DNA from 2 places in the Bradyrhizobium sp. USDA 376 genome. Region 2 is predicted to be linked to the other one. Evidence: riboswitches for the same ligand, from Rfam matches in the RefSeq annotation. Region 2 holds a riboswitch; the other holds the start of a gene.

Region 1 (15,594 bases), 180 kb from region 2:
GGCGCTATGGCGCTGTCTTAACGAAACCCTGAGGCCGCGAGCATGGCCCGGCTCATCGTCACGACAGACTCGTCCATCGCCGGCGCCATCCAACAGGCAGGGCTCGCCGACCTCGTGATCGCGATCGAACGCCGGCTGGTCTGGGGGCCGTTGCCGTCAGATGCGGAAATCGACGCGTTCTTTGCGCCACGTACGACGCAACCACACGGCCTTCATTGGCTCGACGATACGCCGTCCTGGCGTCTCGAGGAAGCGGATGCGAAGGACCAAGGATTTATCGAACTGCTTGCGGCATACGACTCAATCGAGTTTTGGCGAGGGCCGGAGCCAAATGCGCAATTGATCTTGCTTTGGCTGCTCGATTATTGGCGCCGCCGATGCAATGCGAGTCCCAATTTTGTCGTGCGCTCTCTGTTGCTGGGCGTCAAGGATGTCGACCCACCGCGAGGGGAACTCCATCCGCCGGTTGTCACGATCACACCTCGACAACTTAAATCGGCCAGCCGTGCATGGCGGGCCTATTGTGCGCCGACCCCGCAAAGTTGGCGCGATCTTTTCAAGACGGATTTGAGCTGGCTGCCGCAGCTCGCCCCTCACGTGACGGCTCTTCTCAAAGAGCTTCCGCGCCCCGCCTCAGGCCTTGGAGCCACGGAAGCGCGGATACTCCAGCTCGTCGCGCGAGGAGGCATGCAACCTTTTGATGTCTTTCCGGGGCATCAGAAGCACAACGAGCTGCATGTATACGGATATTGGGAGGTCGGCTTCCTGCTTGACGGGCTCGCCCGGTGCGAGAGACCGGCGGTGTCAGGACTGGATGAAGCTCCATTTTCGCTGGAGATGCACAACGATTCAATCCGCTTCGATCGGTACAAGCGGTCGCGATTGTCGTTGACCGAATTCGGCAAGGCGGTACTGGGAGGCGACCAGAATTTTCGCCGGCACAATCAGATCGATCGTTGGTGGGGCGGCACTCACCTGACCAACGAACGGCTCTGGTGGTGGGACCCCGAGACCCGGTCGTTGATTGCGCCTGCCTGATGCGGGGGCGCAGCTGATAGCACTGCTGATTCTCATATCGGTTTTGTTGAGAGGTCACCTTGTCACATCTAATCCTGACAACGAACGATTTTGCGGCGAACGCGCTTCGCCAGTCACGTGCGGCGAACGTCGCGCTTGGGTTCCGGTTGCGCTTCGTCTCGGGAAAATTGCCTTCCGAGGAGCAACTGTTGATAGGGCTGGCGCGGCGATCCGCAAAGCACAGCAATCCGGGGGATCATTGGCTCGACGATGCGTGCCGCGCCTTGCTGGACGGCGTTGGCACGCGCGACATCGGTTTCTTCGAGCTCTGCGAGAAGTTCGACTCAATCGAATTGTGGGTCGATCCCAGGCCCAACGATCAGCTTGTACTCGTCTGGCTGCTCGACCTGCTTCGTCCCTACAAGGAGATCACGACGAAGCTGAGCCTTGTGCATACCGACGACATTGTTGCGAACTATGCTCCGCAATCGGTCGCAAAATGGAAGTTGCCGGCCTTCAAGGTGGCCGAGAACCATTTGGTGACGGCAAGCCGCGCCTGGCGAGCCTATCGGGCTGAAACACCAGAACCTTGTTTCGATCTGCTGATGACGGATCTGATGATCCTGCCGAGACTTCGATCGGCGCTGATTGCGGTGCTTGAAGAGCTTCCGGACAGCGTGACGGGACTCGGTGCCAGCGAAATGGATCTGCTGGATTTTGTGAACGACGGGCACACCGACCCGAGGCGCGTCTGCGAGGCGACGTGGATTCGCGATGTATTCGACGGACGCGACGCACAAGAGGCTTTGATCGAACTGGGGGAGCATTCGGTCCCGCCGATCCTGCTGGGCGATCCGTCGTTCAACAATGAAGACCGCTACTTCGGCAAGAGCGAGTGGAAAGTCACGCTGACTGAACTCGGGCGTTCGCTTGTCGCCCGCGAAGACGACATGTGGCGCCACAACCCGATCAAACGCTGGTGGGGCGGTACTGAACTCACCAACGAACAGGTCTGGCGATGGGATCGCGAAAGCCGATCGTTGGTTGCGCCTTAGAGGCGCGTTGAGTGCCGTAGGACCTCCTACCCGTGGTCAAGAGGTAGACGTCCTTGATGGGCGAGCATAGCGCCGTGCTCGCCGCCGTCCAGGACGCTTCGCGCCGGCGTTGCCGGTGCCGACGGCCTCCTGGACAGCGTCTGCGCGCGGCGCTGTGGCGATCGGTGCGGATTTCACGGATCGTGAGCATCGATTTCGCGCGATCGTGAGCACTGAATTCAGACGATCGTGAGCAGCCCGCTACGGCCGATGGGAGATAGAGTCAGTGTTCTGGTTGGCCGTCAAGGGTGATGGTTTTGGCGCTGCGTTTTCGCATGCTTTCTCCGGTGAGCTGGAGGCGGTGGGCGTTGTGGACGAGGCGATCGAGAATGGCGTCGGCGACCGTGGGGTCCCCAATGGCTCCATGCCAGGTGTCCACGGGGAGCTGACTTGTGACGATGGTGGATGCGCGGCCATGGCGGTCCTCGAGGATTTCGAGCAGATCGCGGCGTTCCGCGGCGGTGAGCACCGATAGTCCCCAATCATCCAAAATCAGAAGCTGAGCGCGGCCGAGGCTTTTGAGGAGCCGAGCGTAACGTCCGTCTCCGCGCGCGAGCGCGAGCGCCTCGAACAGCCTTGGAACGCGATGATAGAGGACTGATCGGTTGTCGCGGCAGGCCTTGTGGCCGAGCGCGCAGGCTAACCAACTTTTGCCCAGGCCGGTTGCCCCGGTGACGAGCAAATTCTCGTGGCGATCGATCCAGCGACCTTCGACGAGTTTGGCGAAAACGGCGCGGTCGATGCCCCGCGGGGTGCGCAGATCGACGTCCTCGACGCAAGCAGTCTGGCGCAGTGCGGCGATCTTGAGGCGCGTGGTGAGCCGCCTGGTGTCGCGTTCGGCGGCTTCGCGGTCGACCAACAGGCCGATGCGATCTTCGAACGGCAGGGCTTCGAGATCGGGCGATCGGCGCTGCTCCTCGAAGGCCTTGGCCATTCCGGTCAGGCCAAGCTCGATCAGCCGTTCGTGGGTTGGGTGGTTAAGCATGCCGGGTCTCTCCTTGCTTCAGTGGAAGTAGTCGCGTCCGCGGATGTTGCCGTGGCGCAGGGGCTGGTGCTCGAAAGATTCGTCGAAGAACGTGCGATCGAGGCCGTTCTGGAGGATCGATCTAATCGAGGCGACGGAGCGCGCCTTGATGAGGATGCCCCTCCGGCAGGCTGCGTCGAGGCGTTCGGCGCCGTAGCTTTTGACGAGCGCCAGAATGCCAAGGCAGGTTCGAAAGCCTTGTTCTGGATGGGGCCGGGCGTCGATCACGGCCTGGAAAAACGCTGCTGTCGAAGGACCGATCCGCTCGCCGGCGGCGATCACCGCGGCGGGGGTCCATTTGCCGTAGCGGCGATGGGCGCTGGGCATGTGGTCGGCGATGGTGGTGTGTCCGCGTCGGTTGGGCGCGCGGGCATGGCTGGCGATCCGCTGGCCCTTGTGGAAGATCTCGACCGTCCGATCGTCGATACGGGCATCGACCAGCTCGCCAATCAGACGATACGGCGCGGAGTACCAATGGCCGTCGACCTCGACATGATAATCGGGAGCGAGGCGGCAGCGCTTCCAGCGTGCGAAGGCATAAGGCTGATCTGGCAGCGGGGTTAGCTTGGGTTTGTCGAGTTCGGCAAACAGTTCGGCGCGGCTTGAGCCGAAGCCACGCATTTGACGAGCATTGAGTTCGTCGACGAGTGTCTTGATGGCGGCGTTGAGCTCGGCCCGGGAAAAGAAGCGCTGATTGCGCAGCCGGGCCAGAATCCAGCGCTGGGCGATTTGCACCGCGACCTCGACCTTCGCCTTGTCTTTTGGGCGCCGCGGCCGTGCGGCGAGAATGGCCGTGCCGTAATGGCTCGCCATCTCGGCATAAGTGCGATTGAGGCCGGGATCGTAGCGGTCGGGGTTGCTGACGGCGGCTTTGAGGTTGTCGCAGACCACGAACGTCGGCGTTCCGCTCAAAAACGTGAACAAGTTGACGTGGGCCCGGATCCAGTCGGCCAAGCTCTCGCTGGGGCAGGCCTCGGCGTAGGTGTAGTTCGAAGCGCCCATCGCCGCGACGAACAGCTTCATCGGCTGCACTTCCCCGGTCAGGGGATCGACGATGTCGATGGTGTCGCCGGCGAAATCCACGAACACCTTCTCGCCGCCCAGATGAATCTGCCGCATCGAAGGTCGGACCCGCCCCTTCCAGGCCTCGTAGGTAGTGCAGAACCACGTGTACCCGAAACCGTCGGGATTAACGGCGCGATACTCCTCCCAGAGCAGGCGACGGGTTACGTTGCGCCGGCGGAGCTCTTTATCGATGTAGCTCCAGTCGGGCACCGGCCGCTGCGGGCTCTGAGACGCTGGTCGTGGGGCCGGGAAAAGCAAAAGCTCCAGGTCTTCATCGGTCATTCCCTCCGGAAGCGGCCAGCTCAACCCAGCAGAGCGGGCGCGGCTCAGGTAGCTGTGCACAACGCCGTTGCTGACGCCCACGCTCCGCGCGATGGCCCGCTCTGGCAGGCCTTGAAAATGTTTTAACCGAAGGACTTCCTTGATCCGGCGCATCGACAATCTCTGGGTAGGCATTGGACTTCCTCGTTAACCACGAGGTCATCCCTAAGCCGGTTGAGTTGTCGGCCGAAGCGCTGCAAGGCTCCGAAAGCCTTGCTCACGATCCCGCGAAATCGTTGCTCACGATCGTCTGAAATCTCTGCTCACGATCCCCTGAAATCCGCGCTCACGATCCCGCGAAACGCGCAGCGATCGGCAGGTCGGGACGAAGGAATGGTCACACCGGCCGAACAAAGGAATGAGGCTCAGGCTTTAGTGGAGGTCCTTGCGCTATAGTCCGCCTCGTATGGGGTGTGTCGCTTGAGCGTCGTGCACAAGGCAAAGAGCAAGCGATCCCCTACAGTGCGCAGAGCACGCGCGTGGCCATGTCCTCGCTGTCGCAAGGCATCATAGCGTCGCCTGCTGGCCTCATCGTGTTGGATGGCGACCCGCGACCAGTGATGGACGGCGCTCTGTAGCCGCCTGTTGCAGGCGAGGCGACGGATCACGAAGCGTTGCTTGCCGCTTTGCCGCGTCACCGGCGCGGCCCCTGCCAAGGCGCGCAGAGCATGATAATCTCGCCTGCGCAGAGGCTCTGCGGCCTCGGCGAGCAGTGTGGCGAGATGGATCCTGCCGATTCCTGGCCAGGAGCGAAGGATCGTCACGTCGCACTGCTCCGAGCTCTGCCCCGAGGCCTTCTCCTCGCCTTCGATTGCGACGCACAGACGGTCCAGGTTCTGATGCGCCTCCTTGATCTGCTGATTGACCAGGTGCAGTCGTGCCGCCAAGCTGCGGATGTGTGCGCAGGCGGCCTCGGTGGTGCCGGGTGCCACGAACAGCGGGGCCTCGCGTAAAGTTTCAAGCACCCCCGCCGCATCAAGGCGGCGGATGCGATGGGCTTTCAGAACGCGTGCAATTGCCTTCTCGCTGGCCTTGGCCGCACGGGCCGGCGTCGGCACCATCTGCCAAAGCGCCAGGAACCATTCGTCAGCGACATCGTCGGTCAGCTTGGTGGCCTGCGGATAATATCGCCACAACTGCTTGCGCAGCCGGTTGGCAAGACGTGTGCGCTCCTGCTGCAGTTCGTCGGCCAAGCGCGACCACTCGCGCAGCTCGATCATCGTGGGATCGTCGACCACAAGCCGACGGAACGCCGCGCGATCCGTGCGGAGCGAAGCTCCGAGCACATGGGCATCGCGGCGGTCATCCTTGGCACCAGCCACCGTGAAGCGATCACGGAAGCGGTCAAGCTGCTTGGGATTGATCGCGAACACCGCAAACCCGTGTTCGAGCAACACCTCCACCACCGGGCCGTGCGGCATCTCGATCGCCACGGCGATCTGCCCCGGTGCGGCGTTGGTCTTCTGCAGCAGCCAGTCGCGCAACTCCGTCAGGCCCGCACCCTCATGGGCGAACTCGCAGTGAGCAACCTGTCTTCCTTCGGTATCCAGCAGGCAAACGCTATGGCTCTGCGTTGCCCAATCGATCCCGACGAACCAGCGTACATCTTCGAGCATTGTTGGGACCTCCTTGCTCTCAAAAAGCGGGCCACCGCGATCCTGATCGATCCCTGTACTGGCGCTCTCGGCGCGAACCTCCTACTGGATCTCGACCGCGGCCGCTCTGCCGGGGCGCGGCTCCTACGTCGGTGTTCAAGACACAGGTGGGCAAGGCTGCTCCCGGCGGATCGGCCCGTGTTCCAGTCTACACCTTCGACTGGATGCGAACCCCAAAAGGGTACAGGGTGGGTTAGCCGAACGGGCTGCGCGAAGCGCGGTCCGCTCGGCGTAACCCACCACTGTTTATATCCGTAGAGACTGAAGAGGTGGGTTACGCCAAGGGACTGCGCTTCGCGCAGCCGCCCGCTAACCCACCCTACGAAGCCTTACTCCGCGGCTTGCGCGTAATCGCTCACCGGCGGGCAGGAGCACACGAGGTTACGATCACCGTAGACGTTGTCGACACGGCCGACCGGGCACCAGTATTTGTCGGTCCGCGAGACGCCGTCGGGGAAGACGCCCTCACTGCGCGTGTAGGCGCGCTTCCAGTCGTCGTCCGCGATGTCGTGGACGGTGTGCGGGGCGTGGCGCAGCGGCGAGGCTTCGATCTTGAAGCGGCCGGCCTCGACCTCGGCGATTTCTTTCCGGATCGCGATCATTGCGTCGCAGAAGCGGTCCAGCTCCGCCTTCGATTCCGACTCGGTCGGCTCGATCATCAGCGTGCCCGGCACCGGGAAGCTCATGGTCGGAGCGTGGAAGCCGTAGTCGATCAGGCGCTTGGCGATGTCGTCGACGGTGACGCCGGATGTCGTCTTCAGCGGACGGGGATCGACGATGCATTCATGTGCAACGCGGCCCCTGGCGTTCTTGTAGAGCACCGGGAAGTGCGCATCGAGGCGGGCTGCGATGTAGTTGGCATTGAGGATCGCGATCTCGGTGGCGCGCTTCAATCCTTCGCCACCCATCATCAAAATGTAGATGTAGGAGATGGTCAGGATCGAGGCCGAGCCGAACGGTGCGGCCGAGACAGGGCCTACCGCAGCGTCAGCTTGCGTCGCCGGATGGCCGGGCAGGAACGGCGCGAGATGCGCCTTGACGCCGATCGGGCCCATGCCGGGGCCGCCGCCGCCATGCGGGATGCAGAAGGTCTTGTGCAGGTTGAGATGGCTGACATCGGCGCCGTAATCGCCGGGCCGTGACAGGCCGACCTGCGCGTTGAGGTTGGCGCCGTCCAGATACACCTGGCCGCCATGGCCATGCACGATCTCGCAGATCTCGCTGATGTGCTCCTCGAACACGCCATGGGTCGAGGGATAGGTGATCATCACCGCGGCGAGATCGTTCGAATGCTTTTCCGCCTTGGCGCGGAGATCGTTGACGTCGACGTCGCCGTTCTTCTCGCAGGCGACCACCACCACGTCCATGCCGACCATCGCGGCCGAGGCCGGGTTGGTGCCGTGGGCGGAGGAGGGGATCAGGCAGATCTTGCGATGGCTCTCCCCGCGCGCGGCGTGATAGCCGCGGATCGCGAGCAGCCCGGCATATTCGCCCTGCGCGCCCGAATTCGGCTGCAGCGAGATCGCGTCATAGCCGGTGATGTCGCACAGCCACTTCTCCAGCCGCGCGAACAGCGCGTGGTAGCCCTTGGCCTGCTCGCGCGGGACGAACGGGTGCAAGCTGCCGAATTCCGGCCAGGTCAGCGGCATCATCTCCGTCGTCGCGTTCAGCTTCATGGTGCAGGAGCCCAGCGGGATCATTGCGCGGTCGAGCGCGAGATCGCGATCGCTGAGCTTGCGCATATAGCGCAGCAGCTCGGTCTCCGAACGATGCGTATTGAACACTGGATGGGTCAGGAAGGACGTCGCTCGCTTCAAGGCGTCCGGCAGCGCCTCGCGAGTCGAGGCGTCGATCTCGGCATAAGCGAGCTTGCCACCGAAGGTGCGCCAGACTGCTTCGATTATTGCGGGCGTCGTTGTCTCGTCCAGCGCGATGCGCAAGGCGCCGTCGCTGAGGCCAAGATTGATCTTCTCGGCCACAGCGCGCGCGACGATCTCGTCGCGCTTCGCGCCGACGTCAACCGTCACCGTGTCGAAGAAGCTGTCCGACTCCGGGGCAAAGCCGAGCTTGCGCAGGCCGGCGGCGAGCACGGCGGCGCGGCGATGCACGGTACGAGCGATCTGCGTCAATCCTTCGGGGCCGTGATAGACCGCATACATCGAAGCGATCACGGCGAGCAGCACCTGCGCGGTGCAGATGTTGGAGGTCGCCTTCTCGCGGCGGATATGCTGCTCGCGGGTCTGGAGCGCGAGGCGATAGGCGGGCATCCCGCGCGAATCCACGGAGAGGCCGACGATGCGGCCGGGCAGGGAGCGCTTCAGCGCATCGCGCACCGCCATATAGGCCGCGTGCGGTCCGCCATAGCCCATCGGCACGCCGAAGCGCTGCGCCGAGCCGATCGCGATGTCGGCGCCAAGCTCGCCGGGCGAGGCGAGCAACGTCAGCGCCAGCAGATCGGCGGCCACGATCGCGAGCGCGCCCTTGGCCTTCAGAGCCGCGATCGCGGGCCGGAGGTCGCGCACCGCGCCGGAAGAACCCGGATATTGCAGCAGCGCGCCGAGCACGTCTGATTTGTCGAGATCGGTGAGGGGATCGCCGACGACCAGCGTCCAGCCGAGCGGCTCGGCGCGGGTGCGCATCACCGCCAGCGTCTGCGGATGCACGTCCTTGTCGACGAAGAAGGCCTTGGCCTTCACCTGCGAGTGCCGCTCCGCGAGCGCCATGGCTTCGGCCGCGGCGGTCGCTTCATCGAGCAGCGAGGCGTTGGCGACGTCGAGCCCGGTGAGGTCGCAGATCATGGTCTGGAAGTTGAACAGCGCCTCAAGCCGGCCCTGGCTGATCTCGGGCTGGTAGGGCGTATAGGCCGTGTACCAGGCCGGGTTTTCCAGAATGTTGCGCTGGATCACCGCGGGCAGGATGGTGCCGGAATAGCCCTGGCCGATCAGCGAGGTGAAGACCTGGTTCTGCGCGGCGAGCTCGGCCATATGCGCGATCGCCTCGGTCTCGCTCAGCGGCTTGCCGAGGTCGAGCGGGGTGGCCTGCCGGATCGAGGCCGGCAGCGTTTCTGACATCAACGCATCGACGCTTCTAGCGCCGACCGTTTCGAGCATTGCGGTGACATCGCGCGCCGACGGACCGATGTGGCGGCGAACGAAACTGGCGGCGGTCTCGCCGCTGGATTTACGGTGCGCGGTCATCGCTTGCTCCATAGTCCCTAAGCCGTATGTGCCTTGTAGGCGGCTTCATCCATGAGGCCGCCGAGTTCGCTCTTGTCGGCAATCTTGATCTTGAAGAACCAGGCCGCGCCTTGCGCGTCCGAATTGATCAGCGCCGGCTCGGCGGCTAGCGCCTCGTTGGTCTCGAGCACTTCGCCGGTAACAGGGGCGTAGACGTCCGAGGCCGCCTTCACGGATTCCACGACGGCGGCGGCTTCGGCCTTCTTCAAGCTGCGGCCGACCTTGGGCAATTCGACGAACACGACGTCGCCGAGCTGCTGCTGCGCGTAGTCGGTGATGCCGACCGTGGCGGTATCGCCGTCGATGGCGAGCCATTCATGGTCGGAAGTGTACAGCGTCGTGGTCATTGTCTCGTCCTCAGCGTTTGTAGGTGTTTTTCACGAAGGGCATGGCGGCGACCTGCAAGGGCAGGCGCTGGCCGCGCACCTCGGCGAACAGTTTTGTGCCGAGCGCGCTCAGGCTCACAGGCACGTAGCCCATCGCGACCGGCGCGCTCAGGCTCGGGCCGAAACCGCCCGAGGTGACCTTTCCGATCGGCTCGCCGCCCGCGCTCTCAGCAAACACCAGCGCGCCTTCGCGCACCGGCGCACGGCCCTCTGCGCGCAGGCCGACGCGGCGGCGGGATGCACCGTTATCGAAGTGACCGAGGATCTTTTCGGCGCCGGGGAAACCGCCGGCGCGGGCGCCGCCGGTGCGGCGGCTTTTCTGCACCGACCATTCCAGCGCGGCTTCGACCGGCGTGGTGGCGGTGTCGATGTCGTGGCCGTAGAGGCAGAGCCCGGCTTCCAGCCGCAGGCTGTCGCGGGCCCCGAGGCCAATCGGCAGCACGTCCGGATTTTCAAGCAACGTCCTGGCGAGGCGTTCGGCATCGCTGGCGGGAACCGAGATCTCGAACCCGTCCTCGCCGGTGTAGCCGGAGCGCGAGACGAAGCACTTGATGCCGGCGACCTCATGCGGGCCGGCGTCCATGAACTTCATGCCGGGCGCCGCTGCACAGAATTTCGCCAGCACCGCTTCCGCCTTCGGACCCTGCAGCGCGATCAGCGCGCGGTCGGCAAACGAATCGATGATGCAGTCGCCAGACAGATTCGCGCGCAGATGCGCCTCGTCGGCGTCCTTGCAGGCGGCGTTGACCACCAGGAACAGGTGATCGCCGAAGTTGGCGACCATCAGATCGTCGAGAATGCCGCCCTCGGCATTGGTGAACTGGGCATAGCGCTGCCGGCCCGGCGCAATCGCCACGATATCCTGCGGCACCAGCCGTTCCAGCGCGCGGGCGGCGTCCTCGACCTTGCCCGACTTCGGCCGAAGCGCGATCTGGCCCATATGGGAGACGTCGAACAGGCCGGCTTGGATGCGGGTATGAAGGTGTTCCTTCAGCACGCCCGCGGGGTATTGCACGGGCATGTCATAGCCCGCGAACGGCACCATCTTGCCGCCCAGGGACACATGGAGGCCGTAGAGGGGCGTCCGTTTCAGGGAGTCTTGGTTGTGCGCTAGCATCTCAGGGGCCCTCGGCGGTTCCCCGGGGACGATTCCCCGATGGACACCAGTCGAAGCCCCATCTGTCGCTGTGCCTGAGAGTATTATCCCGTCGGCGGACGCAGTCCGGGTCTTAAGCCCGTCGGCGCCTCTTTCCAGATGCTGTCAAAGCCACGCGGTCCTTTTGCCTGAGAGTTTCCGGGGCGGTTGCTCCTTCGGCGCCGGCTGCCTAAAGCCGGTCTCTCCCGACGTGGCCGTACGATACAGATGGGTAGAGACCACAGGGTAGCCAAGCCTGTCAACGCGACTTCAGCGGCTTTCAACCGGATTGAGCCCCTGCGGCAACCCTCTGATCTCCTTGCACAGTTTCTGGACAGCGAAGCTGGCCTTGTCTAAAAGCGCTTTGGCCCGCAGATATCAGCCTTAATTTCCGGTTTGGACGGCGGCAGCGGGTCCAAGCACACCCGATTGGATGAACATGAGCGGCGTCAACGAGATCAGGTCGACCTTTCTGAACTTCTTTGCCGAGAACGGCCACGAGATCGTGCCGTCCTCGCCACTCGTGCCGCGCAACGACCCGACCTTGATGTTCACCAATGCCGGCATGGTGCAGTTCAAGAACGTTTTTACCGGCGTCGAGAAGCGGCCGTACCAGCGCGCCACCACCTCGCAGAAATGCGTGCGCGCCGGCGGCAAGCACAACGACCTCGACAATGTCGGCTACACCGCGCGCCATCTCACCTTCTTCGAGATGCTCGGCAATTTCTCGTTCGGCGATTACTTCAAGGAGCGCGCGATCGAGCTCGCCTGGAAGCTGATCACGAAGGAGTACGGGCTGAAGAAGGACAAGCTGCTCGTCACGGTCTACCACACCGACGACGAGGCGGCGGGCCTGTGGAAGAAGATCGCCGGCTTCTCCGACGACCGCATCATCCGCATCCCGACCTCGGATAATTTCTGGGCGATGGGCGACACCGGCCCGTGCGGCCCGTGCTCGGAGATCTTCATCGATCGCGGCGAGCACATCTGGGGCGGGCCTCCGGGCTCGCCGGAAGAGGACGGCGACCGCTTCCTCGAATTCTGGAATCTCGTGTTCATGCAATACGAGCAGGTGACGAAGGAGGAGCGCGTGGATCTGCCGCGTCCCTCGATCGACACCGGCATGGGCCTGGAGCGCATGGCCTGCGTCCTCCAGGGCGTCGACAGCGTGTTCGAGACCGACCTGTTCCGCCATTTGATCGACGCGACGTCGTCCGCGCTCGGCAGCGGGCCGAACGAGCAGAATGTCGCCTCGTTCCGCGTCATCGCCGACCATTTGCGCTCCTCGGCCTTCCTGGTTGCGGACGGCGTGCTGCCCTCGAACGAGGGCCGCGGCTATGTGCTGCGCCGGATCATGCGCCGCGCGATGCGCCACGCACAGCTGCTTGGGGCGAAAGAGCCGCTGATGCATCGCCTGGTCTGGGCGCTGGTCCGCGAGATGGGCCAGGCCTATCCCGACCTGATGCGCGCGGAGAATCTGATCGAGGAAACGCTGCGGCTGGAAGAGACCCGCTTCCGCAAGACGCTGGCGCGCGGCCTTGCCATCCTCGACGAGAAGAGCGCGTCCCTGAAAAAGGGCGACATGTTCGACGGCGACGTCGCCTTCACGCTGTACGACACCTACGGCTTCCCGCTCGACCTGACCCAGGACGCGCTGAAGTCGCGCGGCATCGGCGTCGACCAGTCCGCCTTCACCGACGCGATGGAGCGTCAGAAAGCCAAGGCGCGCGAGTCCTGGAAGGGCTCGGGTGAGGCCGCCTCCGAGGCGATCTGGTTCCCGCTGCGCGAAAAGCTCGGCGCCACCGAGTTCCTGGGCTACGAGACGGAGAGCGCCGAGGGCGTGGTGTCCGCACTGGTCAAGGACGGCCAGGAAGTCGCCAGCCTCAAGGCCGGCGAGACCGGTGCGCTCGTGCTGAACCAGACGCCGTTCTATGCGGAATCCGGCGGCCAGGTCGGCGACACCGGCGTGCTCACCGGCGAGGGCGGCATCAAGGTCCGCGTCACCGACACGCAGAAGAAGCTCGGCGATTTCTTCGTCCACATCGGCACCGTCGAGAGCGGCGAGCTCAAGCTCGGCACGGCGCTGCAGCTCGAAGTCGACCACGGCAGGCGCTCGTCAATCCGCGCGCATCACTCGGCGACGCATCTGATTCATGAAGCGCTGCGTCAGGTGCTCGGCGATCACATCGCCCAGCGCGGCTCGATGGTCGCGCCGGACCGGCTGCGCTTCGACTTCGTGCATCCGAAGCCGATCACGGCGGAGGAGCTTGCCCGCGTCGAGGACATCGCCAACGACGTGGTGCTGGAGAATGACGAGGTCACCACCCGCGTGATGGGCGTCGACGAGGCCCGTGAAGCAGGGGCGCGCGCGCTGTTTGGCGAGAAATACGGCGACGAGGTCCGCGTCGTCTCCATGGGCAGGACCGCGCGCGAGCGCGGCGCCAACGTGCTTGGCTGGTCGGTCGAGCTCTGCGGCGGCACGCACGTCAAGCGCACCGGCGACATCGGCCTGATCACGCTGACGAGCGAAAGCGCGGTCGCCTCGGGCGTGCGCCGCATCGAGGCGCTAACGGGCAACTACGCGCGAAAACACGCCAACGAGACCATGGCGCTGGCGAAGACCGCGGCGAACGAGCTGCGCACCTCGATCGACGACGTGCCGGCGCGCATCGCCGCGCTGATGGAGGAGCGCAAGAAGCTCGAGCGCGAGCTGTCCGACGCCCGCAAGAAGCTCGCAATGGGCGGCGGCGCATCCAGCGGCAACGGCGCAGCGAGCGGCGTGCGCGAGGTCGGCGACGTCAAGCTGATGGCGCGCGCGGTCGAGGGCATCGAGATGAAGGATCTCAAGGGCCTTGCCGATGACGGCAAGAAGCAGATCGGCTCGGGCGTCGTCGCCATCGTCGGCGTCACCGAGGACGGCAAGGCCGGCGTCGTGGTCGGCGTCACGCCGGACCTCACCGCGCGCTTCAACGCCGTGAACCTCGTGCGCGTCGCCTCCGAAGCGCTCGGCGGCAAGGGCGGCGGCGGCCGGCCCGACATGGCGCAGGCCGGTGGCCCCGATGGCGCCAACGCGACCGCGGCGCTTGCGGCGATCGAAAAAGCGATGGCAGGCGCTTAAAGCACCATGCGCCTCGTTCCGCGAGGACGTGGGCCTGGCGATCCCGACTTGCGGGATCGCCTCTACGAATTGCTGGAGCACGACCCCCTGGCCTATTCGGTCGGGTCGCGCTTCATCCAGCTCATCATCGCCGTCATCGTGCTCAATGTGGCCGCGATGATCCTCGCCTCGGTGCCGGAGTTAGATGCGCAATTCGGCATGCTGTTCGCAGGCATCACCATCCTCGCGGTGATCGTGTTCGCGCTGGAATATGCGGCACGGCTGTGGACCGTGGCCGGCCATACGCCGCGCAAGGGCTCCGCGCTCGCCGACCGGCTGGGCTACGTCTTCTCGGCGCTCGGCATCATCGACCTCATGGCGTTCCTGCCGGCGGCAATCGTGCTCGCGACGGGACGGCATGCGACGCTGGCAGCGCTCGGCGTGCTGCCGTTCTTCAAGCTGATCCGCTATTCCCCGGCGATGCGCTCGCTGCTCGCCGCGGTGCATGCCGAGCGTCGCGCGCTGATCGGCTGCATCGTCATCCTGGTCGGCGCGGTCTTGACCTTCGCCTCGCTGCTCTACGCCATCGAGCGCGACGTGCAGCCGGACAAGCTCGGCACCATTCCGCAGGCGATGTGGTGGGCAATCGTGACGCTCGGCACCGTCGGTTATGGCGACGTCGTGCCGGTGACGCCGCTCGGCAAGTTCATCTCGACCTTCGCCATCATCAGCGGCTTCGCCATGATCGCGCTGCCGGTGGCGATCATCTCCTCCGCGTTCGCGGAAGAGGTGAGGCGGCGCGATTTCGTCGTCACCTGGGGCATGCTGGCGCGGGTGCCGCTGTTCTCGCACCTGTCGGCCTCCGAGATCGCCGACATCATGCGTCTCCTGCGCGCCCGCACCATCGAGCAGGGCGAGATCCTGGTACGGCGGGGCGATGCCGCTTCGTCGATGTATTTCATCACCGCGGGCGAGGTCGAGATCGCGCTGCCGAGCCAGCAGGTGCGGCTCGCCGACGGCACCTTCTTCGGCGAGATCGCGCTGCTGCATAAGACAAAACGCAGCGGCACCGTCACGGCGACGCGCAAGACGCGCCTGCTCGTGCTCGACGCCCAGGATTTTCACGCCTTGATCGCGCGCATGCCAACGCTGGCCGAGCACGTCCATACCACCGCCAAGGCGCGGCTCGCCGATAGCGGCGACCTCGCGCAGGCCGAATTGGCGCAGGCGGAGAAGGAAGACACCGACCGCTGAGCGGTCAGCCCTTCTTCAGGAAGACGTATTCGGCCGAGTAGGGCAGGCTTTGAAAGGTGCCCGCCGTATCGCAGGGACCGTCATTCAACCAGCCGCCCTTGGTATGAATACGTTGTACCGTCGTGACATCGCTCAGAAGCCCGGTGCCGCGGTGGCTGGTCACTTCCAGTTTGAGCCACGGGATATCGGTGGTCTGGCCTGACGCGTTAGCGATGGCCAGCCTGCCAATCATCTTGCCGACGACGGCGCTGCCGTCGGCAAGCTCCCAATTTGGCCCGGCATAGTGACGGCCGACGGTCTTGCCCTCGGA
Region 2 (15,594 bases):
TGGTGACGGCGTGGCGCGGCATCTTCGTCGTGCTGATGCTGTACGGCCTGCTCGCGCTCGCATGGTGCGTGCTGCGGCTGCCTGAAACCCTCCCCGTATCCGAACGCCGGTCGCTCGCACCCGCCGACGTGTTCTCGGCCTTCCGCCAGACCGTGACCAACCGCCAGACCATCGGCTATGCGACGGCCGCCGGCAGCGTCATCGGCGCGCTGTTCGCCTACGTGTTCTGCGCCCAGCAGGTTTTCACCGGCATCTATCATCTCGGTCACTATTTTCCGCTCGCCTTCGCTGCGATCGCGGCCGGCACGGCCGTGGCTGGCTTCCTCAATGCGCAGCTGGTCGGACGACTGGGCATGCGCGTGATCTCGCATGGCGCGCTGACGCTCTACACCGTGGTGGCGGGCGTGATGCTGCTGACGGAGATCCTCGGCGTGCTGCCGCTCGCGCTGTTCATGGCGCTCTCGGCCCTGATGATGTTCTCGTTCGGCATGATGGTCGCGAACTTCACCGCGCTCGCCATGGAGCCGCAGGGCCACATCGCCGGCACTGCTTCGTCGCTCTACGGCTCGATCACGACCCTGATCGGCATCGTGGTCGGCATGGCGATCGGCCAGAGCTTTGACGGCACGCTGCTGCCGTTCTCGGTCGGCTTCTTCCTGTCGACGCTGGCAGCGCTCGCAATCGTGCTCGTGGTTGAGAAGGGACGGCTGTTCAAGCCGCATCATCGTCCCGTTAGTTAAGGAACTTCCCGGCGGCCTCGATGTTGTACTGCAGCAATCGAGAGGATGGCGAGATGGAACCAAAGAAGAAGCCGGATCAGCCCGCGTGGGAAACCGAGCGGCCCGCCCCACAGCAACAGCTTGCCGAGGAGCGGCCGGACACCAGCCTGCCATTCGCGAGTGAAGGGCTTGAGCAGGTGCGCGACAGCCATTGCTGAGCGCGCACTCTACTCCGCAGCACGCCTGCTGGCGCTGAACTCTTCGGCAGCGCTCTCCGGTGCCGAGCTTCTTCCACGCGGCGGCACCATCAGCACCACCACCTCACGCGTCAGGCCCGGCTTGCCCCAAAGCCTTGCCTCCACCGTGAACTCGCGCTTGACGAAATGCTCGGCGCGCGAAGACACCCCCTCCATCCAGCGGCTGCATTGGTCCTGGCCGCGGAAACAGAGCGCGGCCCAGCCGCGGTCCAGGGTCGTCTTGCGCGGCAAGCCCCAATTGTATTGATACGCGAACGGCCGTGCATAACGCGGATGGTCGGGGCTGTAGAATGCGGTCGCAAACGCCAGCGAATCGTCGCCGCTGACGGCGCTGAGTGGCGTGCCGGTCAGCTCGCGCCATTCGCGGGTCAACTCGCTCGCCGCCTGCGCGTAGAAATTCCGGCCTTCTTCGTAGCCATGTTCGTTGCGGTAGACGGCATGGATCGGGGCGGCGACCAGAACCGCGGCGAACGCGACGCCGGCCACGATCACCGTGACGTTGACCGTGTAGAAGCGCTCGATCGGATAGCGCGTGCCGCAGACAATGAGCACGACGAACAGGAACAGCCCCTGCAACGCCCATAGCGACGGCAGATCCGTCCCCATCGCGAGCGACGTCAGCACGGGCAGCGCGATCGTTCCGATCGCAACGTAGAACAGAAGTCGCAGGCCCGGGCTCATCGCGGCAAAGTCGGCCGGAAACTGCTTCAGCCGCGTGCCGGCGATCAACACCCAGAGCACGGCGGACACACTCATCGCCGCCGCCAGTCCCAACAGGAAGTTTCTGACGTCGCCGAGCGAACTCACGACATTGCCATTGGCGTGGGCCAACGCATAGGTGAAGGTCGATGCGCCTGTCGTCGCGAGCCAATACAGATGCGGCGACAGCGCCGCGAGCCCGACGACGACCGAGATCCAGGGGGACGCCGAGAAGAAATAGGCGCGCCGCCCCGGGTGCGCCAGCGCGGCAAAGGCGAAGCTCGCGACCAGGAAGATCGAGTAATATTTGCCGACCATCGCCAGCGCCGTCGTCCATCCCACCGCAACCGCCCACAGCGCGGTGCGCGTCTCGAACGCGCGCAGGAAGCACCAGGTCGCCAGCGGCCAGGTCGCGAGCAGCACCGCATTGGCGTTGAAGCGCTGGGCGTGGAATTGATAGGCCGGCGTCAGCATCAACAGCAGCAGCACCAGGACGCGCTTGTGTCCGGTCACGAACTGCCGCGAGATCAGGTCGACGAAGACCAGCGCGAGCCCGGCATTGGCCATCGCCATCAATTGCAGCGACCAATCGCTGAGCGGAAACACCGAGGTCCACGCCGCCGTAACCCACCCCATCAACGGCGGATGCTTGTGATAGCCGAAGGCGAAATTCCGGCCCAAGGTCCATGCCTCGAGCGTATCCGGATGCAGGCCGCCGCCGGCATAGGCGATGGCGAGATAGAGGGTCCAGACCAAGACGAAGCACGCGATGAGGAGCGGCACGGCCCAGCCCGCATCGACGTGGTCGAGCCAGCGAAGGAAAGGCCGGCGCCAGCGCGCCGGCGCGCGATCCGACCGTTCGGCCATCGCCTGGAATGCAAAATCGAACGGCACGGGAAGCAAATGGGACAAGGAAAGCGATGCGCGAAGACGCCACATCTATTTCAGAACAGAAACAAATAGCAACAATTGGAAACTGGAAGAGTTAAAAAGCGCCCCGCCTTCTCAATCAACGCAACAACAAATTAAAACAGCGCCGCTGATGACAGCGGCGCCGCGCGATGGTCGAGACGTAAGGCGCGAGAAGCGCCTTCCCCTACTCGGACTCGGCCTTACTCCGTCTTGTCGACGTTCCAGAACACCGGGGTTGCCGGGCCGTCGATCACGCCGGTGAGCGACTTCCGCCACGCGCTCGGCGCCTGATATTGACCCAGCGGCATGTAAAGCACCTGGTCATAGGCTTCCTTCTGGATCTCGGCCGCGATCTTCTTGCGATCCTCCGCCGAGGCCGCGCGAACGAAGGCGTCCTTGAGCTGCTCGATCTTGGCGTTCTCCGCCCACCCGAACCAGCCGCCCTTCTTGCCCTGCCCGCCGACAGCGACGTTGGAGATCGGATTGTCCACGTCGGCGCTGACCCAGTTGGTGATGAACATGTTCCAGCCACCCTCCTTCGGCGGCTTTTGGCTGGCGCGCCGGTTCACCACCGTCTGCCAGTCGGTCGCCTGAAGGTCGACCTTGAAGCCGGCTTCGCGCAGCTGCTGGGCCACCACGATCGGCTGGGCCTTCAGCGTCAGCACGTCGCCCGGCGCCATGAGCACGACCGGAGTGCCGTCGTAACCGGACTCGGCCAGCGCTTTCCTGGCCGCAGCCATGTCCCCGCCCTTCGCGAGGGTCTCACCGCCGACATCCGTCGCGAACGGCGTGTCGCAAATGAAGGCCGCAGCACAAGCCTTGTAGTACTTGGGATTGCCGATCAGCGCATCGAGCACGTCCTTCTGCTTGATCGCCAGGAATGCGGCGCGGCGGACCTTGACGTTGTCGAATGGCGGATGGAGGAAATTCATCCGCGCGCCCGTCTGGAATCCGAACTTGTTCAGGATCTCGAGCTTGAGCTCCTTGTCGGCTTCGATGGTGGGCAGCATTTCGATGGCAGGAATTTCCATGAAATCGACGTCACCCGACTGCAGCGCGTTCAACGCCGTCTGCGCGTCCGGCATCGTGATCCATTCGACACGGTCGACCTTCACCACCTTGCCGCCGGTGGTCCAGTTCGCCGGCTCCTTGCGCGGCACGTAATCGGTGTTCTTGACATAGACCGACTTCACCCCGGGCTGGAATTCACTCTGCACGAACTTGAAGGGGCCGGAGCCGATCTGCTCGGGGATCTGCTTGTCCACCGGCGTCTCGGCGAGACGCTTCGGCATCATGAATGCGACCCGCGAGGACGGCTTGCCGATCGATTCCAGCACGAGCGCGTACGGCTCCTTCAGCTTCAGCGTGATGGTCTTGGGGTCGGTGGCCTCGATGCTCGCGGTGAACAGCATCATTTGCTGCCCCATCCCGTCGACAGCGGCCCAGCGCTTCAGGGAGGCCACGCAATCTTCCGCGGTGACGGGCGCGCCGTCATGCCACTTCAGGCCATCGCGGAGCGTGAAGGTGTAGGTCAGCTTGTCGTCGGAGATCTTCCAATCCGCCATCTGCGGCTGGATCTTGAAGTTCGAATCCGTCGAGATCAGCGTGTCGTAGACCATGTAGCCATGGTCGCGCGAGATATAGGCGCTGGTGAAGATCGGATCGAGGATGCGCAGATCCGAATGCATCACGGCGGTGATGGTCTTGCCTGCGGCGAGAACCGGCGAGGCCAGTGCCGAAAGCGCCACGACCGAAAGCGCAAGTTTGGAGGCGAACGCGAGACGTCCCCGGCGGATGATTTGGAACATCGAAGTTCTCCTGGCAGTTCTGTTGGCAGTTTTCTTGGCAGTTCTCCTGGCAAGCGGCGCCGCTGATGACAGCGGCGCCGCGTAATGTTCGGCAGGAAAGGCGCGATGCGCCTTTCCTTACTTGGACTGGGGTTTACTCAGACTTGTCGACGTTCCAGAACAGCGGCGTTGCGGGGCCGTCGAGCAAGCCGGTGAGAGATTTGCGCCAGCCGCTCGGCAGCAGGTACTGCCCGAGGCGGGATGTAGATCACCTGCTCATAGGCTTCCTTCTGGATGTCGGTCGCGATCTTCTTCTGCTCGTCGATCGAGGAGGCGCGGACGAAGGCGTCCTTGAGCTGCTCGATCTTGGCGCTTTCAGCCCAGCCGAACCAGCCCTTCTTGCCCTGGCCGCCGATCGAGAGATTTGCGATCGGGTTGGACACGTCGGCCGCGACCCAGTTGGTGAAGAACATGTTCCAGCCGCCTTCCTTCGGCGGCTTCTGGCTGGCGCGGCGGCTCACCACCGTCTGCCAATCGGTCGCCTGCAGGTCGACCTTGAAGCCGGCCTCGCGCAGCAGCTGGGCGGCCACGATCGGCTGCGCCTTGAGCGTCGTGACGTCGCCGGGCGCCATGATCACCACCGGAGTGCCGTCATAGCCGGATTCGGCCAGCGCCTTCTTGGCTTCCGCCATGCCGTTGCCCTTCACCAGGGTTTCGGAGCCGACGTCGGTCGCGAGCGGCGTGTCGCAGATGAAGAACGCGCCGCAGATCTTCTGGTACTTGGCGTTGCCTACGAGCGCGTCGAGAACGTCCTTCTGGTTCATCGCCAGCAGAGCGGCACGGCGCACCTTCACGTTGTCGAACGGCGGATAGAGGAAATTCATCCGGCCGAGCGTCTGGAAACCGAATTTGTTGGAGACCTCGAGCGTGAGCTCCTTGTTCGCTTCCAGCACCGGCAGCATGTCGTAAGGCAGGTTTTCCATGAAGTCGATGTCGCCCGACTGCAGCGCGTTCACCGCGGTCTGCGAGTCCGGCATCGTGATCCATTCGACGCGGTCGACCTTCACCACCTTGCCGCCCGAGGTCCAGCTCGCCGGCTCCTTGCGTGGCACGTAATCGGTGTTCTTGACGTAGACCGCCTTCACGCCGGGCTGGAATTCGCCCTGCACGAACTTGAAGGGACCCGAGCCGACCTGCTCGGGGATCTGCTTGTCCGGCGGCGTCTCGGCGAGACGCTTCGGCATCATGAAGGCGACGCGCGAGGACGGCTTGCCGATGGAGTCGAGGACGAGGCCGTAGGGCTCCTTCAGCTTCAGCGTGATGGTCTTGGCGTCGGTCGCCTCGATGCTCGCCGTGAAGTCCATGAGCTTCTGGCCCATGCCGTCGACCGCGGCCCAGCGCTTGAGCGAGGCGACGCAGTCTTCCGCCGTCACGGGCGCGCCGTCATGCCATTTCAATCCGTCGCGCAGCGTGAAGGTGTAGGTGAGCTTGTCGTCGGAGATCTTCCAGTCCGCCATCTGCGGCTGGATCTTGAAATTCGAATCGGGGGCCACCAGCGTGTCGTAGACCATGTAGCCATGGTCACGCGTGATGTAGGCCGTGGTGAAGATCGGATCGATGATGCGAAGGTCGGAATGCATCACCGCGGTAAGAGTCTTGCCGGCCGCGAGCACCGGCGAGGCCAGCGCCGTTGAAAGCGCGACGACCGACAGCGCAAGTTTGGAGGCGAGCGCGCGAGGCCCCCGGCGCATGAAGTTGGACATAAAAAGTTTCTCCTGACGTGAAACTGTTCAAAGGCAGGTTATTCGTTGAGCATCCGGTTCGTTCCTTGGGCGAACTAACCTCATGCAATGCCTTTATCTTTTCGAGACTTGCAGACAGTGTTGAGCGCGTCAATCCGGTTTCGTCGCAAGCCCTCGCGGCGCGCGCACGGGCTCCACAAAGATCGGTTTGGCTCTACAACGCTCTCCGCTTGTCCTGCCGCGCGCCGATGCAATGCGCGTTCCATCTTTCGCAGCTTGAGAGACATTGAGATGAATCCAGCCAATCTTCCCTTCGATTCCGAGACCATGCTCGAGGGCCTGCGCACCTGGGTGGAATGCGAAAGCCCGACCTGGGACGCGGGCGCGGTGAACCGCATGCTCGATGTCGCGGCGCGGGATATGGCCATCATGGGTGCGACGATCGAGCGCATCGCCGGCCGCCAGGGTTTTGGCGACGTGATCCGCGCCCGGTTTCCGCATCCGAAACAGGGCGAGCCCGGAATCCTGATCGCCGGTCACATGGATACCGTCCATCCCGTCGGCACCATCGAGAAGCTGAAATGGCGGCGCGAGGGCAACAAGTGCTACGGCCCCGGCATCTACGACATGAAGGGCGGCAACTATCTCTCGCTGGAAGCGATCCGGCAGCTGGCGCGCGCCTCGTTCACGACGCCGCTGCCGATCACCGTGCTGTTCACACCCGACGAAGAAGTCGGCACGCCGTCGACGCGCGACATCATCGAGGCGGAAGCGGCACGCAATAAGTACGTGCTGGTGCCGGAGCCCGGCCGCGCCGACAACGGCGTCACCACCGGACGTTACGCCATCGCACGCTTCAATCTCGAGGCGACGGGACGGCCGAGCCACGCCGGCGCGACGCTGTCGGCGGGACGCTCGGCGATCCGCGAAATGGCGCGACAGATTCTCGCGATCGACGCGATGACGACGGAGGACTGCACCTTCTCGGTCGGCGTCGTGCATGGCGGCCAGTGGGTCAATTGCGTTGCCACGACCGCCACCGGCGAGGCGCTGTCGATGGCCAAGCGCCAGGCCGATCTCGACCGCGGTGTCGAGAGGATGCTGGCACTGTCGGGCACCAACAACGACGTCACCTTCAAGATCACGCGCGGCGTGACGCGCCCGGTCTGGGAGCCGGATGCCGGCACCATGGCGCTGTATGAGAAGGCACGCGGCATCGCCAAATCTCTCGGCGCGGAATTACCGCATGCGAGCTCCGGCGGCGGCTCCGACGGCAATTTCACCGGTGCGATGGGCATTCCGACTCTCGACGGCCTCGGTGTGCGCGGCGGCAATGGCCACACACTCGAGGAGTTCATCGAGGTCGATAGCCTGGTCGAGCGTGGGCGCTTGATGGCGGGATTGCTGGCGACGCTGGAGTGATACGGCCCGAGTCATTCCGGGGCGCGTCGAAGACGCGAACTATGGTGCGCAGTTGCGCACCTGAGAATCTCGGGATTCCGGGTCGCGCACGGAATGACGCGGTCATCAACTTCGCATTGCACAATGCGTTGGCAGTGGCGGTCTAAATTTATCCTTGTCTAAAAATGAGGCGTATCGTACTGCTCGATTGTCCACGCGACGATGCGGGAGAGATCGCAACGAAGGTTTTCAGCTTTCGTTGTGGCGCCGACGGAGCAACCGCCCCGGAAACTCTCAGGCAAAAGGACCGTATCGTCAGGACGATCTGGAGAGAGACGGCGCGATTTCAGGCAATCGTGACGTCCACCGAAGGGGATAGTCCGTTGCGTGATCCGCAGCGGATCAAGCTCTCAGGTAACCGTGACAGATGGGGCGCCGCCAACGGCCTTTGGCCGGCGGCCGACCTATCCTAACTCACGGGAGCCCCGACCCTGCCATGACCCATATCGCCATCATCGGCGCCGGCATCACCGGCGTGACGACCGCCTATGCCCTGCTCGAACGCGGCTTCAAGGTGACAGTGCTCGACAAGCACCGTTACGCCGCGATGGAGACATCGTTCGCCAATGGCGGGCAACTCTCCGCCAGCAATGCCGAAGTGTGGAACAGCACCGCGACGATCCTGAAGGGTCTGCGCTGGATGTTCCGGCGCGACGCGCCGCTGCTGATGAACCCGCGGCCGAACTGGCACAAATATTCGTGGATGAGCGAGTTCGTCGCCAACATCGGCAACTACCGCGCCAACACCATCGAGACCACGCGGCTTGCGATCGAAGCCCGCAAGCATCTGTTCGAGATCGCGGCGCGCGAAGGCATCGACTTCGATCTCGAACGCCGCGGCATCCTCCACATCTATCACGACAAGGCGGGTTTCGAATCCGGCCTGCGCGTCAACGCGCTGCTGCAGGAAGGCGGCCTCGATCGCCGTCCGGTGACGGCGGAGGAGATCCGCGCGATCGAGCCGACGCTGCGCAAGGCCTATTATGGCGGCTTCTACACGCCGTCGGATGCGACCGGCGATATCCACAAGTTCACCCGCGGGCTGGCGGACGCCTGCAAGCGGCGCGGCGCGACCTTCATCCACGAGGCCGATATCGATTCAATTGCGCGCGCCGGCAGCGGCTTCGTGCTCGGCTGGGCCGATCTCGCCGCAAGCGATGCCGTCGCCCCCGGGCGCGGCATGCTGAAGGTGGACGGAGTCGTGGTCTGCGCCGGCGTCGCCAGCCGCCACTTCGCCGCCCTCCTCGACGATCGCATCAACGTCTACCCGGTGAAGGGCTATTCGATCACCGTTCAGCTCGACACCGCCGAAAGCCGCGCCGCGACGCCGACCGTGAGCCTGCTCGACGAAGCCGCCAAGATCGTCACCAGCCGGCTCGGCGCCGATCGTTTTCGGGTGGCCGGCACGGCCGAGTTCAACGACTTCAACCGCGACATCCGCGCCGACCGCGTGCAGCCGCTGGTCGACTGGGTGCGCAGCAACTTCCCCGCCATCGAAACATCGCGCGTCGTGCCCTGGGCCGGGCTGCGCCCGATGATGCCGAACATGATGCCAGTGGTGCGCGCCGGGCGGATGCCGGGCGTATTCTTCAACACCGGCCATGGCCATCTCGGCTGGACCCTGTCGGCCGCAACCGCGCAGATGATCGCCGGGACCATTGACGGCTGGCGCGGGCTCAATGCGCCGCCGACCGTGCCTTCACTTGGGGTTGAGCGCGAGCTGCGTCATGCATCCTGAGTGGTCTCGATCGGACGCGGGGGCGGCCTCTTGCGACCGCCCTGCCCTTGGCACACAATTTGCCCCGAAAGACCGGCATCTCCGGCCCGCTTTCCCAGCCCGAGTACAGGCGCGCATGATAGACACGTTCGAATCCACGGGCGCCCCAGGGCCCCACAAGTTCCGCAGCCGGAGATAGGTGCATGCTAGGTTATCTCATTCGTCGCGTTCTGGCCGCGGTGCCCGTGATGGGCGTCGTCGCGCTGTTCGTGTTCCTGCTGTTGCGGCTGACGCCTGGCGATCCCGCCGCGATCCTCGCCGGCGACAACGCGACGCCGGAACGGCTCGAGCGCATCCGCGAATCGCTCGGGCTCAACGAGCCCCTGATCGTGCAGTTCATCACCTGGGTGAACAAGCTGCTGCACGGCGACCTCGGAACCTCGCTCATCTCCAACCTGCCGGTGATGAAGATGATCGGCCAGCGCGTCGAACCGTCGATCTCGATCGCGCTGTGCACCATCATCCTCGCCGTCATCGTCGCCGTGCCGCTCGGCGTGATCGCGGCGTGGAAGCACGGCACCTGGATCGACCGTTTCGTCATGGGCCTGTCGGTCCTGGGCTTCTCGGTGCCGGTGTTCGTGGTCGGCTATGTCCTGATCGAGGTCTTCGCGATCGATTTGCGCTTGGTGCCGGTGCAGGGCTTCCGCAGCATCTTTAACGGTTTTGGGCCGTTCTTCGAGCGCATGATCCTGCCGACCTGCGCCCTGTCCTTCATCTACATCGCGCTGATCGCGCGCATGACGCGCGCGGCGATGCTCGACGTGCTCGGTGAAGATTACGTGCGAACGGCGCGTGCGAAAGGCATCAACGAGGTTGCCGTGATGATGCGGCATGCGCTGCGCAACGCCGCCGTGCCCGTGATCACCGTGATCGGCACCGGCTTTGCGCTGCTGATCTCCGGCGTGGTCGTCACCGAGAGCGTGTTCAACATCCCCGGCATCGGGCGCCTCACCGTCGATGCGGTGCTGGCGCGCGACTATCCGGTGATCCAGGCCATGATCCTGCTGACGTCGCTGATCTACGTCGTCGTCAATCTTCTCATCGACGTCGCCTACACCCTGCTCGATCCCCGGATCCGGTACTGAGGCAAGGACAAGAACAAAATGTCGGTCGATACCCTTCCCCAGTCGTCCATTCCGATCACCTCGCCGCTGCGGCCGCGCTTCGGATTCCTCACCTCGACGCCGATCATCGCGACAGCGACGTTCCTGCTCGCCCTGATCGTGGTGATCTCGATCCTCGCGCCGCTGATCGCGCCGCATGATCCGATCCAGCTCGCGCCGTCGCAGCGATTGAAGCCGGCCTCGGCGCAATTCCTGCTCGGCACCGACGCTTACGGACGCGACCTCCTGTCGCGCGTGATCTATGGCGGCCGCATCTCGCTGCTGATCGGCATCGGCTCGGCGATCCTGTCGATCGCCATCGGCCTTTCGATCGGCCTCGTCTCCGGCTTCTTCAAGCTGGTCGATTCCGTGATGATGCGCATCATGGACGGCCTGATGGCGATGCCGAGCATCCTGCTCGCGATCGCGGTGGTCTCGCTCTCCGGCGCCAGCATCTGGACCGTGCTGATCGCGATCACGATCCCTGAGATTCCGCGCGTGGCGCGCCTGGTCCGCTCGGTCGTGCTGTCGGCGCGCGAGGAGCCTTACGTCGAGGCCGCGATCTCGGTCGGCTCCAGCCTGCCGAAGATCATGTGGCGGCACCTGATGCCGAACACGATCGCGCCGCTGATCGTCCAGGGCACCTATGTCTGCGCCTCCGCGATCCTCACCGAGGCGATCCTCTCCTTCCTCGGCGCCGGCATCTCACCTGAGACGCCGACCTGGGGCAACATCATGGCCGAGGGCCGCCAGTACTTCCAGATCAAACCCTCGCTGATCTTCTGGCCGGGCCTGCTGCTCTCGATCGCCATCCTCAGCATCAACCTGATCGGCGATGCCGCCCGTGACGCCCTCGATCCCCGCATGAAGCAGCGGGAAGGAAAGTGAAACCATTGATTCCGTCATTCCGGGGCGGTGCGAAGCACCGAACTATGGTGCGCAATTGCGCACCTAAGAATCTCGAGGTTCCGGGTTCACGCTTGCGCGCGCCCCGGAACGACGGTGGAGATCTCGCATGACCAACCCTGTTCTCGACATCAACAACCTCGTCGTCTCCGTCGGCAAGAAGCCGAAGGGCGCCAACATCATCGACGGCATCTCGATCCAGGTGCGCGAGCGGGAGACGCTGTGCCTCGTCGGCGAAAGCGGCTCGGGCAAGTCGGTGACCTCGCTCACCACGATGGGCCTGTTGCCGAAGGGCACGCTGGTGCCGACCTCCGGCAGCGTCAAGCTGGTCGGCGAGGAGCTGCTCACCGCCACCGACCGCCGCCTGCGCCAGCTCCGCGCGACGCAGATGGCGATGATCTTCCAGGAGCCGATGACCGCGCTCAATCCGGTGGTGCCGGTCGGCCGCCAGATCGACGAGGTGCTGCGCGCCCACACCAAGCTCGACGCGAAGGCGCGCAAGAAGCGCATCCTCGACATGATGGAGCAGGTCCGCCTGCCCCAGGTCGAGCGCATCTTCGCCTCCTACCCGCACCGGCTCTCCGGCGGCCAGCGCCAGCGCATCATGATCGCGATGGCGCTGGTGCTGGAGCCGAAGCTGCTGATCGCCGACGAGCCGACCACCGCGCTCGACGTCACCACGCAGAAACAGATCCTGACCCTGATCCGCGACCTCCAGCGCGATCACGGCACGGCGGTGCTGTTCATCACGCATGACATGGGCGTGGTGGCCGAGATCGCCGACCGCGTCGCAGTGATGCGGCAAGGCCGCCTCGTCGAGACCGGTCCGCTCGAGACCGTGCTGCGCAACCCGACCATGGAGTACACCCGCAATTTGCTGGCGTCGGTGCCGAGCCTGGTGCCGCGGCCGCCGCGCGAGGAGAGTCGCGAGCCGGTGGTGCTCGAGGCCAACGAGCTCGGCAAGGTCTACAAGGAACGCGCGTTCTTCGGCAAAGGCCGCGAGGTCGTCGCCGCCGACAAGGTCACGCTCACCCTGCGCAAGGGCCGCACGCTCGGCATCGTCGGCGAAAGCGGCTCGGGCAAGTCGACCGTGGCGCGCTGCATCGTCCGCCTGATCGATCCGACCTCCGGCGGCGTGCGCCTTGCCGGCCGTGAGATCGCCGACATCTCGCGCCGCCTGCTGCAGCCGCATCGGCAGAAGATCCAGATCGTGTTCCAGGATCCCTACCGCTCGCTCAACCCGCGCGTCACCGTCGGCGAGAGCATCGCCGAAGGCCCGATCAATTACGGGACCTCGCATGCCGACGCGATGAAACGCGCGCGCGAGCTGCTCGAGCTCGTCGGGCTGCCGGCTGACGCCGTGTCGCGCTATCCGCACCAGTTCTCCGGCGGCCAGCGCCAACGCATCGCGATTGCCCGCGCGCTCGCGCTCGATCCGGACGTGCTGGTCGCGGACGAAGCGGTCTCCGCGCTCGACGTCTCGGTGCAGGCGCAGGTGCTGGAACTGCTCGACGAGATCCAGAAGCGGCTCGGCATCGCCATCCTGTTCATCACCCACGACCTGCGCGTCGCGGCGCAAATCTGCGACGAGGTCGTGGTGATGCAGCACGGCCGCGTCGTCGAACAGGGCCCCGCCGCCGAAGTGCTGACGCATCCGAAGGAGGCCTACACCAAGGCGCTGCTGGACGCGGCGCCGGGACGCAATTGGGACTTTGCGAACTTCCGGCCGGTGACGGAAGGCGTGGCGGCCACGCTGTAGCAACACTCACGGTGTCGTCCCGGCCTAGTTGTGGAGCCTCAAGAGGTTGTCCTCGGTCAAACCGAGCCTGCTGATCGGCGTTTGAGATTTTATACCACCGTGGGGCCGGTGCCAGTTGTATTGGTGCAGCCAGAACGGCAGCTCTTGGGCGCGCCGATCTGATGTTGGATAGGCTTTGGCATAAGCCCATTCGCGAAGCGCGGTTTGGATGAAGCGCTCGGCCTTGCCGTTTGTTCTGGGTGTATAGGGCTTGGTGCGAATATGCTTGATGCCGAGGTCCCGGCAAGCGTCGCGGAAGGCGAAGGACTGGTAGCAACTGCCATTGTCGGTCATGACGCGCGTGACGGTGACGCCGAGGCTTTTGTAATAAGCCACAGCCGCCTTGAGAAAAGGAACAGCACTGTCCGCGGTCTCGTCGGGCTTGATCTCGGAGAACGCGACGCGGGAATGGTCGTCAATGCAGACGTGGACGAAATCCCAACCAGCGCCACGGCTCTTGTTCGGACCACTCGGATCGCCGGTGATGCGGTGGCCCACACGCTCGAAACGCCCGAGCTTTTTGATGTCGATGTGGAGCATCTCGCCGGGCGTCTCGCGCTCATAGCGGCGCTCCGGTTCGGCCGGCTCCAGGTCGCGTATCCGGTTTAATCCCAAACGGCGCAGGATGCGGCTGACGGTGGCCGGTGACACCTCGACCTCGGCAGCGATCTGTTTGCCGGTGTGGCGCTGCCGGCGCAACGCCTCCACAGCGGTGCACGTGGCGACCGGGGTTTGGCTTGGCGATGAAAGGGGCCTGGAGGAGCGATCACGCAATCCCTCCACACCTTCCGCGCGGAACCGCTTGACCCATTTGGCGACCGTCTTCGGCGTCGTATTGAACAGGTCGGCCGCGCCAGCTTGGCTCAGCCCGCCTTGCACCACGCTTCGGACCATCGCCTCTCGACCTTTGGGCGTCAAAGGCGCATTCTTGTGCACGTTCATCTGGTCTCTCCTTGGAACACTGAAGCTTCGCAACCTCAGCTTCCTCGGTTCAGACCAGATGGACAACCTCCTGAGAGACCACACCTAGTGCGCAATTGCGCACGGGGGCCGGGACCCATACCGCGTGATCTATCGATTGCTGGCGGTACCAATCCCGAACGACCAATCTTCGCCAAACATCTCCCTGGGGGTATGGGTCCCGGCCCCCGTGCGCAATTGCGCACTAGGCCGGGACGACACTGAATTTGTGGAAGCCCCTCCTCTCACAACACCCACCGCCCCGCAGCATTCCCAAAACGTCTTGACCCTATGCGTGGCGCGATTGCTTCCCGCCTTGCTCTCCTCGCAAAGCCGGGGCTAACGTCGCGCACTCCTGATTGACCGGACTGGAATTGATGACACGTATCGCCGTCGGCGGCTTCCTGCACGAGACCAACACCTTCGCCCCGACCAAGGCGACGTTTGCGGACTTCCAGCATGGCGGCGGCTGGCCGGCGATGACTGAAGGTGCCGACGTCGTGAAGGTGATGCGGCGCATCAATGTCGGGCTTGCCGGTTTCGTCGACAGTGCCGAGGCGAACGGCTGGGAACTCATCCCGACGATTGCCTGCGGGGCGAGCCCGTCGGCGCATGTCACCAAGGACGCCTTCGAGCGCATCGTGAAGGTCATGGTCGACGGCATCGCGGCCGCGGGTCCGATCGACGCGGTCTATCTCGACCTGCACGGCGCCATGGTCACCGAGCATCTCGACGACGGTGAGGGCGAAATCCTAGCGCGCGTGCGCCGCGTCATCGGCAAGGATGTTCCGCTGGTCGCGAGCCTCGACCTGCACGCCAATGTCACGCCCGCAATGATGGAACATGCGGATGCGCTGATCGCCTACCGCACCTATCCGCATGTCGACATGGCCGACACCGGCCGCGCCTGCGCAAAGCATCTGGCGCTGCTGCTGAAGACCAAGCAGCGCTTTGCAAAATCCTTCCGGCAATTGCCGTTCCTGATCGCGATCAGCTGGCAATGCACCAACGACTTTCCGACCAGGGGCATTTACGAAAAGCTCGCTGCGCTCGAGAGCGACGCGGTTCCAACGCTTTCTTTCGCGCCCGGCTTCCCCGCCGCCGATTTCCGCGATTGCGGCCCGAGCGTGTTCGCCTATGGCAAGACGCAAGGCGACGCTGATCGCGCCGCCGATGCGATCGTCAAGCTGATCGAAAGCCACGAGGACGATTTCGACGGCAGGATCTGGTCGCCCGACGATGGCGTGCGCCATGCCATGGAACTCTCGAAGAACGCGAGCAAGCCGATCATCATCGCCGACACCCAGGACAATCCCGGCGCCGGCGGCGATTCCGACACCACGGGCATGCTGCGCGCGCTGGTGCGCAACAAGGCGAGCGCCGCGACCGGCGCCATCTACGATCCGGAATCGGCGAAGGCCGCGCACGAAGCCGGCGTCGGCGCGACCGTGACGCTCGCGCTCGGCGGCAAGT

What was found. Region 2 has a riboswitch for glycine ahead of ACVJ19_RS35595 (D-amino acid dehydrogenase). Riboswitches for the same ligand answer to the same signal wherever they lie in the genome.
Region 1: it holds a riboswitch for glycine, as region 2 does, so the genes downstream of both, gcvT (glycine cleavage system aminomethyltransferase GcvT) here and ACVJ19_RS35595 (D-amino acid dehydrogenase) in region 2, are expected to answer to the same signal.

Annotation. Positions count from the first base shown of each region.
Region 1 is NZ_JBSSGN010000001.1:7,726,089-7,741,682, reverse strand. Features, by position in the region: gene ACVJ19_RS36460 (hypothetical protein) at 1-32, shown strand, start outside; gene ACVJ19_RS36455 (hypothetical protein) at 43-1,038, shown strand; gene ACVJ19_RS36450 (hypothetical protein) at 1,098-2,072, shown strand; gene istB (IS21-like element ISFK1 family helper ATPase IstB) at 2,335-3,096, opposite strand; gene istA (IS21-like element ISFK1 family transposase) at 3,115-4,656, opposite strand; gene ACVJ19_RS36435 (IS110 family RNA-guided transposase) at 4,887-6,137, opposite strand; gene gcvP (aminomethyl-transferring glycine dehydrogenase) at 6,506-9,373, opposite strand; gene gcvH (glycine cleavage system protein GcvH) at 9,391-9,759, opposite strand; gene gcvT (glycine cleavage system aminomethyltransferase GcvT) at 9,770-10,915, opposite strand; glycine riboswitch at 11,062-11,152, opposite strand; gene alaS (alanine--tRNA ligase) at 11,373-14,051, shown strand; gene ACVJ19_RS36410 (cyclic nucleotide-gated ion channel) at 14,058-15,284, shown strand; gene ACVJ19_RS36405 (DUF3455 domain-containing protein) at 15,289-15,594, opposite strand, start outside.
Region 2 is NZ_JBSSGN010000001.1:7,550,348-7,565,941, forward strand. Features, by position in the region: gene ACVJ19_RS35565 (multidrug effflux MFS transporter) at 1-740, shown strand, start outside; gene ACVJ19_RS35570 (hypothetical protein) at 794-937, shown strand; gene ACVJ19_RS35575 (glycosyltransferase family 39 protein) at 947-2,542, opposite strand; gene ACVJ19_RS35580 (ABC transporter substrate-binding protein) at 2,788-4,395, opposite strand; partial or broken gene ACVJ19_RS35585 (ABC transporter substrate-binding protein) at 4,529-6,137, opposite strand; gene ACVJ19_RS35590 (M20/M25/M40 family metallo-hydrolase) at 6,408-7,538, shown strand; glycine riboswitch at 7,733-7,837, shown strand; glycine riboswitch at 7,841-7,946, shown strand; gene ACVJ19_RS35595 (D-amino acid dehydrogenase) at 8,014-9,315, shown strand; gene ACVJ19_RS35600 (ABC transporter permease) at 9,498-10,439, shown strand; gene ACVJ19_RS35605 (ABC transporter permease) at 10,458-11,345, shown strand; gene ACVJ19_RS35610 (ABC transporter ATP-binding protein) at 11,473-13,122, shown strand; gene ACVJ19_RS35615 (IS481 family transposase) at 13,147-14,103, opposite strand; gene ACVJ19_RS35620 (M81 family metallopeptidase) at 14,499-15,594, shown strand, end outside.